DNA from 2 places in the Brevundimonas sp. UBA2503 genome. Region 1 is predicted to be linked to the other one. Evidence: predicted binding sites of a transcription regulator. Region 1 holds the regulator's gene; the other holds the start of a gene.

Region 1 (6,369 bases):
TGCCGCGATAGGCGTCTTCCAGCGTGATCTCGAGGTCATAGCGCAGGTCCGAACCCCGACGGGGTCCGCCGCTGCGGGCACCGCGCCCGCCGAACACATCGCCAAAGGCGTCGCCGAACACCTGCTCGAAGATGTCATTGACGTCGGCATAGCCGGCCCCGCCGCGTCCGAACGGACCCTGACCGCCGCCGCCCACGCCCTCATGGCCAAACCGGTCATAGGCGGCGCGTTTCTGCGCATCCGACAGGACGGCATAGGCCTCGGACACTTCCTTGAAGCGGGTCGAGGCCTCCTCGCAGCCGTCGTTGCGGTCCGGGTGGTGCTGCATGGCCAGCTTGCGATAGGCAGCCTTCAGCCCGGCGGCATCGACCGTGCGTTCAACCCCCAGAATCTCGTAATAATCGCGCTGCGCCATCAGGCCGTGATCCTCATTATCCCGTTTCGATCCGGCCGCCCCTCTTCGGCGGAGGCTGGCCGGAAACCGATACCCCGACAGACATGGGTGTCGGGTCGCATGATGCAAGTTTCATGAAACGGCCCCGCCTGTCGCCTGACAAGCGGGGCCGGATGCATTTTGCCTTCCCGAAAGACGGGGGAAGGCGCGGTCGTCAGTCGGCCTTCTTGTCCGCTTCGTCGCCCGAGACTTCCTCGAACTCCGCATCGACCACACCGTCGTCGGCGGGGGCCGCCGCGTCGTCACCTTCGCCCGGCGCACCCTGCTGGGCCGCATACATGGCCTCGCCCAGCTTCATCGAGGCCTGGGCCAGGGCCGTGGTCTTGGCCCGCAGGTCTTCGAGGTCCGAGCCTTCGCGCGCCGCCTTCAGTTCGTCGAGGGCGGTCTGGATGGCCGCCTTGTCGGGCTCGCCAACCTTGTCGCCGTGCTCGGCCATGGCCTTCTCGGTCGAGTGGATCAGGCTGTCGGCCGAATTCTGGGCCTCGACCGTTTCCTTGCGCTGCTTGTCAGCCGCGGCATTGGCCTCAGCCTCCTTGACCATCTTGTCGATGTCCTCATCCGACAGGCCGCCATTGGCCTGAATGCGGATCGACTGTTCCTTGTTGGTCGCCTTGTCCTTGGCCGAGACGTGGACGATGCCGTTGGCGTCGATGTCGAACGTCACCTCGACCTGCGGCATGCCGCGCGGTGCGGGCGGAATCCCCATCAGGTCGAACTGACCCAGGATCTTGTTGTCCGACGCCATCGGCCGCTCGCCCTGGAAGACCCGGATGGTCACGGCCGACTGGTTGTCCTCGGCGGTCGAAAAGGTCTGGCTCTTCTTGGTCGGGATGGTGGTGTTGCGCTCGATCAGCGGAGTGAACACACCGCCCAGCGTCTCGATGCCCAGCGTCAGCGGGGTCACGTCCAGCAGCAGCACATCCTTGACGTCGCCTTGCAGCACGCCCGCCTGAACGGCGGCGCCCAGCGCCACGACCTCATCGGGGTTGACCCCCTTGTGCGGCTCCTTGCCGAAGAATTTCTTCACGGCTTCCTGAACCATCGGCATGCGGGTCATGCCGCCGACCAGCACCACTTCGTCGATATCCGAGGCCTTCAGCCCGGCATCCTTAAGCGCCTTTTCACAGGGCGCGATGGTGCGCTGGACCAGATCCTCGACCAGCGCCTCCAGCTTGGAGCGCGACAGCTTGATGTTCAGGTGCAGCGGGCCCGAGGCGTTCATGGTGATGAACGGCAGATTGACCTCATACTGGGTGGTCGAGGACAGCTCCTTCTTGGCCTTCTCGGCCTCTTCCTTCAGGCGCTGCAGGGCCAGCTTGTCCTGGCGCAGGTCAACGCCCTGATCCTTCTTGAACTCATCGGCCAGATAATCGACCAGACGCAGGTCAAAGTCCTCACCGCCGAGGAAGGTGTCCCCATTGGTCGACTTCACCTCAAAGACGCCGTCGCCGATCTCGAGGATCGAGACGTCAAAGGTGCCGCCGCCCAGGTCATAGACCGCGATCTTCTGGCCGTCGTTCTTTTCCAGGCCATAGGCCAGAGCGGCCGCCGTCGGCTCATTGATGATGCGCAGGACTTCAAGCCCGGCGATCTTGCCGGCATCCTTGGTCGCCTGACGCTGACTGTCGTTGAAATAGGCCGGAACGGTGATGACCGCCTTTTCGACCTTCTCGCCCAGATAGGCCTCGGCGGCCTCCTTCATCTTCTGAAGGGTGTAGGCCGAGATTTGCTGGGGCGAATAATCCTTGCCCTGGGCGCGCACCCAGGCGTCGCCGGTCGGGCCCTTGACGATCTCATAGGGGACCATCTTCTTGTCTTTGGCCACGACGGGGTCGTCGAAATTCCGGCCGATCAGGCGTTTGATGGCGAACAGGGTGTTGGCCGGATTGGTCACCGCCTGACGACGCGCGGGCTGGCCCACCAGCACTTCGCCGCCATCCTGGATCGCCACCACCGACGGGGTGGTGCGGTTGCCCTCAGCGTTCTCGATAACCTTCGGGGTCTTGCCGTCCATGACGGCTACGCACGAATTGGTCGTACCGAGGTCAATGCCGATGATCTTGCTCATGGACTCTACGTCTTGCTCCTGTTCGGCGGATGGCTCCGGGCCTCGTTCGAGCGCCCTTGTCAGCCACCCCCGGGGGGTTGGTGTTCGGTTCGGGCAAATCCCCAGAGAGACAAGGGGCTTTGCACGGCTGATGCCGATATGGGAAGCGCAGGGGCACCCGCAAGCCCTTTCGTGCATACGGGCCCGCTGTGATCGGGGCGCAGACCGCCTCACCGCCTCACGAAAGACGATAATCAGGCTCCGTCAGGTGTCACAGCCTCGGCTGGACGCCAGTATGGGGGTCACCTAAACCAGTTGCACCGCCCGGAAACCGCGCTTTCCGGATTTCATTCGCTGCAGGGACGACGCCCTTATGTCCAAGTTTTCCGGCCTGCGGCTCTGCGGCGTTGCCAGCGCCACCGGCGTTCTGGCCCTTTCGGCCTGCCTGCTGGCGGCGCCTGAACCCGGCTGGGCCCAGTCGGCGGACCAGTCGCGCGGGACAACGCGCGGCGCCCAGTCTTCCAATGACGGCCAGAACCGTCGCGTGCGGGTCCATAACCAGACCGGCTGGACCATCGTCAGCCTCTATGCCGCTGATCCCGCCCGGACCGACTGGCGCGGCGATCTTCTGACGCCCGAGGTGCTGGCGACGGGCGACAGTGCGGTCATCGACGTCGACAACGGCTCGGGCGCCTGCGTCTATGTCGTGCGCGCCGAGTTTTCGAACGGCGAGCGACTGGAGCGGGTGGGCGTCAACGTCTGTCGCATCGCGGACTATTATTTCACCCGCTGACCCCGGTCGCTGAGGCGATCGTGACTGGACGTCCCGGGACACAGGGCGCAGGTTTGCGGCCTGAAACTCAGGAGACCGCCCGATGCGACTGACCCGCCCCGAAGGCCCGACCGATCAGGATTTTCGTTTCAGCCGCAGGGCGTTGGCCACAGGGGGCCTGACCGGCCTGATGTTCGCGGGCTATGCCCCCGCGGCGCTGGCCCAGGACGCCAGCCCGGTCGTCACCGACAGCGAGGGTCTGGTCACCGAAACCGTCAGCTATCCGGCACCGGACGGCTTTGATCTGCCCGCCTATGTCGCGCGTCCCGAGGGCGAGGGGCCCTTTCCCGTGGTGATCGTCGCCTCCGAAATCTTCGGCGTCCATGACTATATCCGCGACATCTGCCGCCGTCTGGCAAAGGCCGGCTATGCGGCCATGGCGCCCGCCTTCTTCGTCCGGGTCGAGGATCCGGCACCGCTCACCGACTTCGGTCGCATCCAGGAGATCGTCGGTCAGGCGGGGTATGAGCAGGTGATGGGCGACATCTCCGCCGGCATGGAATGGCTGTCGCGCCAGCTGTGGGCCAGGGCCGACAAGGTCGGCATCACCGGCTTCTGCTGGGGCGGCAAGGTCGTCTGGCAGGCCTGCGCCCGCTTTGCCGTGATCGACGCCGGCGTCGCCTGGTACGGCCGTCTGGCCCCCGCCGCCGAGGCCACGCCCGAACAGATCGCCGCCGGCCAGCCCTGGCCGGTCGATCTGGCGGCCGACCTGAAGGCGCCGGTGCTGGGCCTCTATGGCGAGATGGATCGGGGCATCCCGCTGTCCAGTGTCGAGCTCATGCGTCAGGCCCTGCAGCGCGCCGGGCGCACCGACAGCGGCATCGACGTCTATGACGGTGCCCAGCACGGCTTCCACGCCGACTACCGCGCCAGCTACAAGGCCGATGCCGCCGCCGACGGCTGGGACAAGCTGCTGGCCCTGTTCGACGCGCGCCTCAAGACCTGAGGGTCAGGCCCCCAAATCATCAGGCCTTCGAGTCGTGGGCCCCGCCCGTGGCCGAGGCTGTGGCCTCATAGGCATGGGCTGCGTCTGAGGCCGAGGTGCCGGGTGCGGGGCCGGACCCCTTGGCGGCGACGACCACCATGGCCGGGCGCACCGTGCGCCCGAACAGGGCATAGCCCGCCTGCAGCGTCTGGATCACAGACCCGCCGGGCACTGTCTCTGACGGCTGCTCCATCATCGCCTGATGCAGGTGCGGATCGAATGCTTCACCCGCCTCGGGCGCCACGCGCACCAGATTGTTGCTGGCAAAGGCCGACAGCAGGGACTTCTGCGTCAGCTCCAGCCCGGTCACCAACCCGGCCTCGGCCCCCTCGGCATTCTTGGGTGCCGCCTGCAGGGCCCGCTCCAGATTGTCGGCCACGCCCAGCAGGTCGCGGGCAAAGCGCTGGATGGCATAGGCGCGGGCGTCATTGTTCTGGGTCTCGGCCCGGCGCTTGATGTTCTCGACCTCGGCCACGGCGCGCAGCGCCCGGTCCTTCCATTGGTCCCGCTCGTCGAGGATGGCGTCGAGGTTGTCCATGCCCACACCTGTATGGGCAGGATCGGAATTCAGGCCCGCCTCGGCGTCGGCTTCATCGGCCGGATCCATACCGTTCAGGTCGTCGAATTCATGAGTTTCGGGGTCGTGCGGTGTGTCGTTCAAGGCTCTTGTCCGTCAAACAATCGGCTCAGTACGCGGGCGGTGTAGTCCACCAACGGAATGATCCTGGCATAGTTCAAACGCGTGGGGCCGATCACGCCGACCGCGCCCAGCACCCGTTGTCGCCCCGTCATATAGGGCGCGGCGATCACAGAGGAACCCGAAAGTGAAAACAGTCGTGTCTCGGCGCCGATAAAAATGCGCACCCCCTGGGCCTCGGACACCCCGTCCAGCAGGCCGATCAGCTGTTCCTTCTGCTCCAGATCATCGAACAGCACCCGCACCCGGTCCAGATCCTCCAGCGCCTCGCGGTCCTGCAACAGATTGGCCCGCCCCCGCACGATCAGCGACCGCGGCCCCGCCGCCCCGGACCAGGCCGCCATGCCGTCCTCGACCAGCCGGGCGGCCGCCGCATCCAGCGCCTGACGCGCCGAATTCAGCTCCTGGCTCATCTCGCCCCGGGCCTCGGTCAGCGAGCGACCCTTCAGCCGGGCATTCAGAAAGTTCGAGGCCTCCTGCAGGGTCGAGGGGGTCATGCCGGGCCCCATGGGCATCAGCCGGTTCTCCACCTGCCCGTCCTCGGCCACCAGAATGGCCAGGGCCTGATCATGGCCCAGCGCCACGAACTCGACGTGCTTGATTCCGGTATCCCGGACCGGGCTGGCGACAATGCCGGCCCCGCCCGCCAGTCCCGACAGCAGGGACGACGCCTCGTTCAGCGCCTGATCGAAATCCACGCGCCCCCCCGGCCGCGCCAGCCCCGCCAGCCGCGCATCGATCTCGCGCCGTTCCTCGGTGCCGACGTCGCCGATCTCCAGCAAACCGTCGACGAACAGCCGCAGCCCGGCATGGGTCGGCACCCGCCCGGACGAGGTGTGCGGCGACGCCAGCAAACCCGCCAGCGTCAGGTCCTGCATGGTGTTGCGGATCGAGGCCGGCGACAGGGCGATGGTCCCGCGCGACAGGGTCCGCGACCCGACCGGCTCTCCCGTCTCCAGATAGGTCTCGACGATGCTGCGGAAGATGTCGCGCGCCCGGGCGTCCAGCGTGGTCAGCGAGGGCGAGGGATGAAACGGCATGGAGCTCATGCGCAGCCTCGTCCGGCATCTGCGGGGGGCGGGTCTTCTGGCATCTGGGAGCGGGACAGGGTCACGCTTTCAGGATAAGCACGCCCGCGACCCCATCCAATACGCAAAAGAGACATCATGCGCCCTTCCGACCGTTCGCCCGACCAGCTTCGCCCCGTGACGCTTGAAACCGGCGTCAACCGCTATGCCGAGGGGTCGTGTCTGGTGTCGTTCGGCCAGACGAAGGTGCTGGTCACCGCCTCGGTCGAGGAGCACCTGCCGCCGTGGCTGCGCGGCAAGGGCCAGGGCTGGGTGACGGCCGAATA
Region 2 (6,369 bases), on a different contig from region 1:
AGGATCGGCAGCATGGCCTGCAGGCTGGACAGCTTCTTCTCGTGGAGCAGGATCAGCGGCTCCTCGAGGTCGGCCTCCATCTTGTCGGCGTTGGTGATGAAGTAGGGGCTCAGATAGCCGCGGTCGAACTGCATGCCTTCGACGACGTCCAGCTCGGTTTCGGCGGTCTTGGCTTCTTCAACCGTGATGACGCCTTCATTGCCGACCTTGTCCATGGCGCGGGCGATCATTTCGCCGACTTCGACGTCGCCATTGGCCGAGATGGTGCCGACCTGGGCGATTTCCGAATTGGCCGAGACCTTCTTGGCGTTGGCCTTGATCTCGGCGAGGACGGCGGTGACCGCCTTGTCGATGCCGCGCTTCAGATCCATCGGGTTCATGCCGGCGGCGACGGACTTGAGGCCTTCCTGCACGATCGACTGGGCCAGGACGGTGGCGGTGGTGGTGCCGTCACCGGCCTTGTCGTTGGTCTTGGAGGCGACCTCGCGGATCATCTGGGCGCCCATGTTCTCGAAGGCGTCTTCCAGCTCGATTTCCTTGGCGACCGAGACGCCGTCCTTGGTCGAGCGCGGGGCGCCGAACGATTTCTGGATGACCACATTGCGGCCCTTGGGCCCCAGGGTGACCTTGACGGCATTGGCGAGGATGTTGACGCCGCGCAGCATCTTGTCGCGCGCATCGGTGTTGAACTGTACGATCTTGGCAGCCATGGAGGCAGCTCCTTTGAAGTAGTGAGTGGTGAGTGACGAGTGGTGTGTGGCGAGGGTGATCGAGGTCAGGTCTGAGCGGCGGGGTCACGCTGGACCGGTCTCGCCACTCGCCACTCGTCACTCGCCACTGGGGCTGAGCCTTAGCTCAGCACCCCCAGCACGTCCGATTCCTTCATGATGATCAGGTCTTCACCGTCGACCTTGACCTCGGTGCCCGACCATTTGCCGAACAGGATGCGGTCGCCGGCCTTCAGCTCCAGGGCATTGACCTTGCCGCTGTCGTCACGGGCGCCGGGCCCGACGGAGACGACTTCGCCTTCCTGGGGCTTTTCCTTGGCGGTGTCGGGGATGATGATCCCGCCCTTGGTCTTGGATTCTTCTTCCACGCGCTTGACCAGCACGCGATCGCCGAGAGGACGAAACGCCATCTGTGATATCTCCCTTTGGAATGGTCTCCCGACCGGGGCTTTGGCAGCCGCAGGGCGAGAGTGCTAATGCGGCCTGCAGGTAGGGTCTGACACCCCGGCGCGTCAAGGGTTCGGGTGCCTGCCGAGCGAGAAAAATCTCAGCGCGGGGCGGTGTCGGCCAGCTGTTCGGCCCGGTCCCAGCTGGCCCGGACCTGCTGGGCGAACAGGGGCGCTGCCCGGCGCAGGGGATCGCCGCCTTCCAGCGCCAGGCCGCTGCGCGTGAACAGGTCCCGCCGCGCCGGCCGCAGCACCGCCAGCGCCTCACCCGGCCGGTCCTGGTCCGACAGGAAGCCCGCCATCGTCCCCGCCAGCCGCACGGCCTCGGGATGCCCCGGCGCCAGTCGCGCGGCCAGGATCGCCTGCGACCGCTGGTACAGGGCCTCGGCCCCGGCGGCGTCGCCGGTCTCTGCCAGCGCCAGCGCCCGCCCTTCCAGCGTTGTCACCAGATCGGGGCTGTCGGCGCCCAGCCCCGGCTCCAGCACCGCCAGCGCCTCGGCGAACAGCGGCAGGGCCTCGGCGTGGCGTCCCTGACCGGACAGGGTGATGGCCAGATTGGCGCGGGCGATACCGGTGAAGGGGTGCTCGGGCCCGGCCAGTTCGACCGCCATGGCCAGCACCCGCTCGAACACCGGCTGGGCCTCGACGTCCCGGTCGGCCACATGCAGATACCAGCCGAAATTGTTCAGCAGCTGCGCCAGCAGGAAGGGATCCCCCACCCCCTCGGCAATGCCCACCGCCCGGGCATAGGCGGCCTCGGCCTGATTCAGCCGGCCGGTCCGGCGCAGCACGTTTCCAAGGTTGCTGAGCACCAGCGCCACGGTGTCGCTGTCGCGGCCATAGGCGACCTCATAGATGCCCAGTGCCCGGCGAAAGATCGGCTCGGCCTCGGCGAACCGCCCCTGGGCCATCAGGGCATTGGCCAACTGGTTCATGGTGTCGGCGGTCAGCGGATCATCGGGCCCCAGCAGGTCCAGCCTCAGGCCCAGCCCCACCCGCGCCGCGCTCTCGGCCTCGGCGAACCGGCCCAGCGCGTCCAGCGCCCGGCCTTCCTCGAACAGCAGTTCGGCAACCGTCGCCGTGTCGGCCTGGTCCGCCAGCAGCGCCCGGGCCCGGGCGATATTGACGAGCGCCGCCTCATAGCGCCCCTGAATGTAGAACAGTCGCCCCTGGATCTGCAGCGGCGTGACCAGAGCCGGATCTGCCGCGCCGCGCGCCGCTTCAATGACGGCGACTGCGGTGGCGAGGGCCTGCTCTGCCTCGGCGGCGCGGTCGGTCGCCAGACGCAGGCGCGCCACCTCGACCCACGCGGCCGAGGCCTCCTCGACCTTGCCGGTTTGCGCGAACGCCGCTGCGGCCTCGACATAGGCAGCTTCTGCGGCGGCCACCTCCCCGGCTTCGCGGGCGGCGACGGCAGCCTGCAGACGTTCGCGGGCAAGGGCATCGGGGCTGGAGATGCGCACATCCGTCGGTCCGGCCGTCGGAGGGGGCGGCGGCGGCGGTGGTGGGGGCGGCGGCCTGTCCTGGGCCAGGGCGGTCCCGGCGATCATCAGGCTGCCTGCCAGCGCCGCACAGGCAGACAGCGCCCGGGTGACCAGACGGCGCAGCGAAGGATCAAGTCGGGGCGGGGCAAAGGACATGACGCGGCAACCTGCGCTGAACGCCGTTCTGAGACAAGCCCGCACACGGGATGAGCCGCTCGATGAACGCGGCATGAACAGACCCCTCTCATCGGGTTCAGGTGGGGCGCGCGAGTATGGGGCCATAGTTTCACCCGACCCTCCACGAAAGGACGGATCCATGACCCGCACCCTGACCTCCGACACCGCCCAACGCACCGCCGTGACGGGCGCCCTGACCGCCGGTGTGCTGGCGCTCGGCCTCATGGTCGCCAACCCGGTCTCAGCCCAGAACTACCGCTATGACCGCTATCCGGACCGCGACCGCTCTTCCAGCGGCGAGGATGTCTTGCTGGGCGCGGCTGTCGGCGCTATCGCCGGGGCCATCATCGGCAATGGCGAGGGCGAATATATTCTGGGCGGCGCTGTCGCCGGGGCCGCCATCGGCGCCACCGCCAACCGGGGCGATGACTGTAACTACTATCGTGGGGGCCGCTGCTACCGGAACCAGGGCCACTGGGAGCGCGAGCACGGCATCAACAGCCGTGATCCCCGCTACTATGGCAATGACCGTCGCGACCAGCGTTACGACCAACGGTACGACCGCCGCTACGATCGTCGCGATGACCGCCGGGATCGCCGCTACGACCGCCGGGATGACCGTCGCGACTACCGCTACGACCGTCGCTGGTAAGGTCTAGATCAGCCGCTCAAACAACGACCGCGTGGACGGGTCCCAGCTCTCTGGGGCCCGTTTCGCTGAGTCGCGGCTCTCTTGCGCAGCCCCCAGCACTCGCTTCGCCAGCACCTTGCCCAGTTCGACCCCCCACTGGTCAAAGCTGTTGATGTCCCAGATCACGCCCTCGATGAAGGTCTTGTGCTCATAAAGCGCCAGAAGCGCGCCCAGCGCCTGCGGCGTCAGCCGGTCCATCAGGATGGTGGTCGAGGGCCGGTTGCCCGGAAAGGCGCGGTGGGGCGCCAGTCGTTCGGCCTCGCCCTGGTCCATCCCCTGCTCCATCATTTCAGCCAGCGCAGCCTCGGCCGTCCGTCCCCGCATCAGGGCCTCGGACTGGGCCACCGCATTCGACCACAGGGGCGCGCCGTCCCGGCCCTCCAGAGTCTGCTTCACCACCACGAATTCGGCCGGCACCACATCGGGTCCCTGATGCAGCTGCTGGAAAAAGGCGTGCTGGCCGTTGGTGCCGGGCTCGCCGAACACCACCGGCCCGGTGCCGCGCGTCGCCGGCTTGCCCTCGCGGGTCACCCGCTTTCCGTTCGACTCCATCTCCAGCTGCTGCAGAAAGGCCGCAAGACGCCGGAGGCCATGGGCATAGGGCGCGACCGTCCGCGCCCGCCGCTTCAGCCCCTCGACATTATAGACCTGCGCCAGCGCCATCAGCACCGGCGCATTGTAGGCCAGCGGGGTCTCGAGAAAGTGCCGGTCCATCTCGCTGGCCCCGGCCAGCAGGCTGCGAAAGACCTCTCCGCCCAGACCGATCGCGCACGACAGGCTGACCGCCGACCACAGGGAATAGCGCCCCCCGACCCAGTCCGAAAAGCCGAACACCTGACCACAGCCGAACGACTCGGCCTTGTCGGGCGCCGCTGACACGCCGACCAGATGCCGCCGCAAGCCCTCTTCCGGCAGGGCGGCGGCCAGCCAGTCCCGCGCGAGCACGGCATTGGTCAGGGTCTCCTGCGTCGTGAAGGTCTTGGAGACGACGATAACCAGCGTCGAGGCCGGATCCAGCCCCGTCAGCGCCTCGGCTATCTCCTGCGGATCGATATTGGCGACGAACCGCACGTCGATCGCCGGGTCCAGCGGCCTCAGCGCGTCCCACACCAGACGCGGCCCCAGATCCGAGCCGCCGATGCCGATGTGAACCACCGCCCGGAACCTTTCGCCCGTCGCACCAGCCTCTTCACCGGCCCGGATCGCTTCGGCATAGGCGACCATCTGGTCGCGCACCTGTTCGACCTCGCGCGACACCGGCTCGCCCAGCGCCTCGAAATGCGCCCCGTCGGGGGCCCGCAGCGCAGGGTGCAGCACCGCCCGCCCCTCGGAGGCATTGACAGCAGCCCCGTTGAACAGGGCCCGCTTCCAGTCGCCGACGTCACAGGCCTCGGCCAGCGCCAGACAGGCATCCAGCCCCTCTGCGGTAAAGGCCTGTTTCGACAGGTCGAGGGTCAGGCCCGCTACCTCCAGCGTCAGCCGCCCGACCCGCCCTGCCTCCTGATCGAACAGGGTCTCGATCCGGGCATCCCCGTCGCGGGCGGCGACCGCATCAAACCGGGTCCAGGCCTCCGCCCGGCGCTTTTCATCAGTCAGGGGCAGGGCGATGGACATGGGCGACTCCGGATCGTGGGGTGGGCGTCAAGGGCTCGTTTACGGCTGGGGCGTAAACCGGTGCAATCCCCAAGGTCGCCCCGATTCGGGAAACGACCAGAAGATTGATGTCATCATGGGCGCTCTGGCGCCCGGAAAGGTTCCCATGTCCTGCGGACTGGCCCTCGCGACTGCCCTGCTGCTCACAAACCCCGATGTGGCGCTGGCCGCTTCGGTGGATCCGGCCACCGTGCCCGCCGACCTGACGGGTCTGGCCGCCGAGCCCCTGTTCGTCGACATCGTCTCCCGGTCCGGACGCCTCAAGGGTGTGGCCGAGGGCTGGGCCGCGTCCGGCGCCGTTCACGCGCCCGGTTTTCTGACCGGCAGCGAATGGCTGACCTTCCGCACCGAGGCCACGGCGCTGGGTGAGCTCAATATGCAGGGCCATCTGATCCTCAAGTCGCGCGAGAGCGAAGGCGACATGACCTGCATCCTGCGCGGCCTGTCCGAGGACCTGCCGGTCCGTCTGGCCGATATGGAAGCCGCCGATAGCGCGGGTGCCCGCGATCTGGCCCTGGCCGAACTGGTGCACCTGTTCGACGACAACATCGCCGTCATCACCAGCCCGGCCCAAACCTTCCCGGAATAGGGGCGTTTCCGGAATAAAGCCGTTCCGGAGTAAGGGTCCCTACGCCCCGTCCAGCTCGTCCGCATATTTGATCGAGCAGCCATAGGGCGTGGCGAACGGGGTCGCGACCGGACGTCCGGCCTCCATGTCCGTCAGCGCCGCCTTTACATAGTTGGTGGCACCTTCCAGATCCTCGATCTTGTTGGTCGGGCGGTCGTCGATGCCGCCCACGAACAACAGTCGTCCTTCCGGATCGATGATCCGCATGTCCGGCGTGGTCTTCGCGTCATACAGGCGGCCGACCGTGCCCTCGGGGTCCAGCAGCAGATGGGTGGCGGCGGCATTGTTGCGCGACTGCCATTCCCGCGCCGCCTCGCCCTCGACATAACCCTGCTGGCCGGGGGCCGAGGATATGATGGTCAGCCACACGACGCCGTCGCCGGTCGCCTCGCGCTGGAGGGCCTGCATGGCGCCGGCCTCATAGTGTTTCTGGACATAGGGACAGCCCTCATTGGTCCATTCCAGAACGACCGTCCTGCCGCGGAAATCGGCCAGGCTGCGTTCCACCCCCTCGGCATCGACCAGGGTAAAGGCCGGGGCCATGTCGGCGGTCGGGGCTTCC

Evidence for each region. The regulator HrcA, encoded in region 1, represses chaperone genes, less so after heat shock. The targets are predictions, from matches to a motif close to GTTAGCANTCNNNNNNNNNGANTGCTAAC.
Region 2: groES (co-chaperone GroES) is a predicted target of HrcA. The motif match lies at 1,178-1,206, and genes of this name have one in related genera.

Annotation. Positions count from the first base shown of each region.
Region 1 is NZ_DDOD01000020.1:22,165-28,533, reverse strand. Features, by position in the region: gene dnaJ (molecular chaperone DnaJ) at 1-415, opposite strand, end outside; gene dnaK (molecular chaperone DnaK) at 609-2,522, opposite strand; gene B4K74_RS09430 (hypothetical protein) at 2,875-3,294, shown strand; gene B4K74_RS09425 (dienelactone hydrolase family protein) at 3,377-4,279, shown strand; gene grpE (nucleotide exchange factor GrpE) at 4,299-4,925, opposite strand; gene hrcA (heat-inducible transcriptional repressor HrcA) at 4,976-6,055, opposite strand; partial or broken gene B4K74_RS09410 (ribonuclease PH) at 6,182-6,369, shown strand, end outside.
Region 2 is NZ_DDOD01000025.1:1,218-7,586, forward strand. Features, by position in the region: partial or broken gene groL (chaperonin GroEL) at 1-710, opposite strand, end outside; gene groES (co-chaperone GroES) at 851-1,138, opposite strand; gene B4K74_RS11470 (tetratricopeptide repeat protein) at 1,276-2,814, opposite strand; gene B4K74_RS11475 (hypothetical protein) at 2,975-3,487, shown strand; gene pgi (glucose-6-phosphate isomerase) at 3,491-5,140, opposite strand; gene B4K74_RS11485 (hypothetical protein) at 5,286-5,768, shown strand; gene B4K74_RS11490 (redoxin domain-containing protein) at 5,808-6,369, opposite strand, start outside.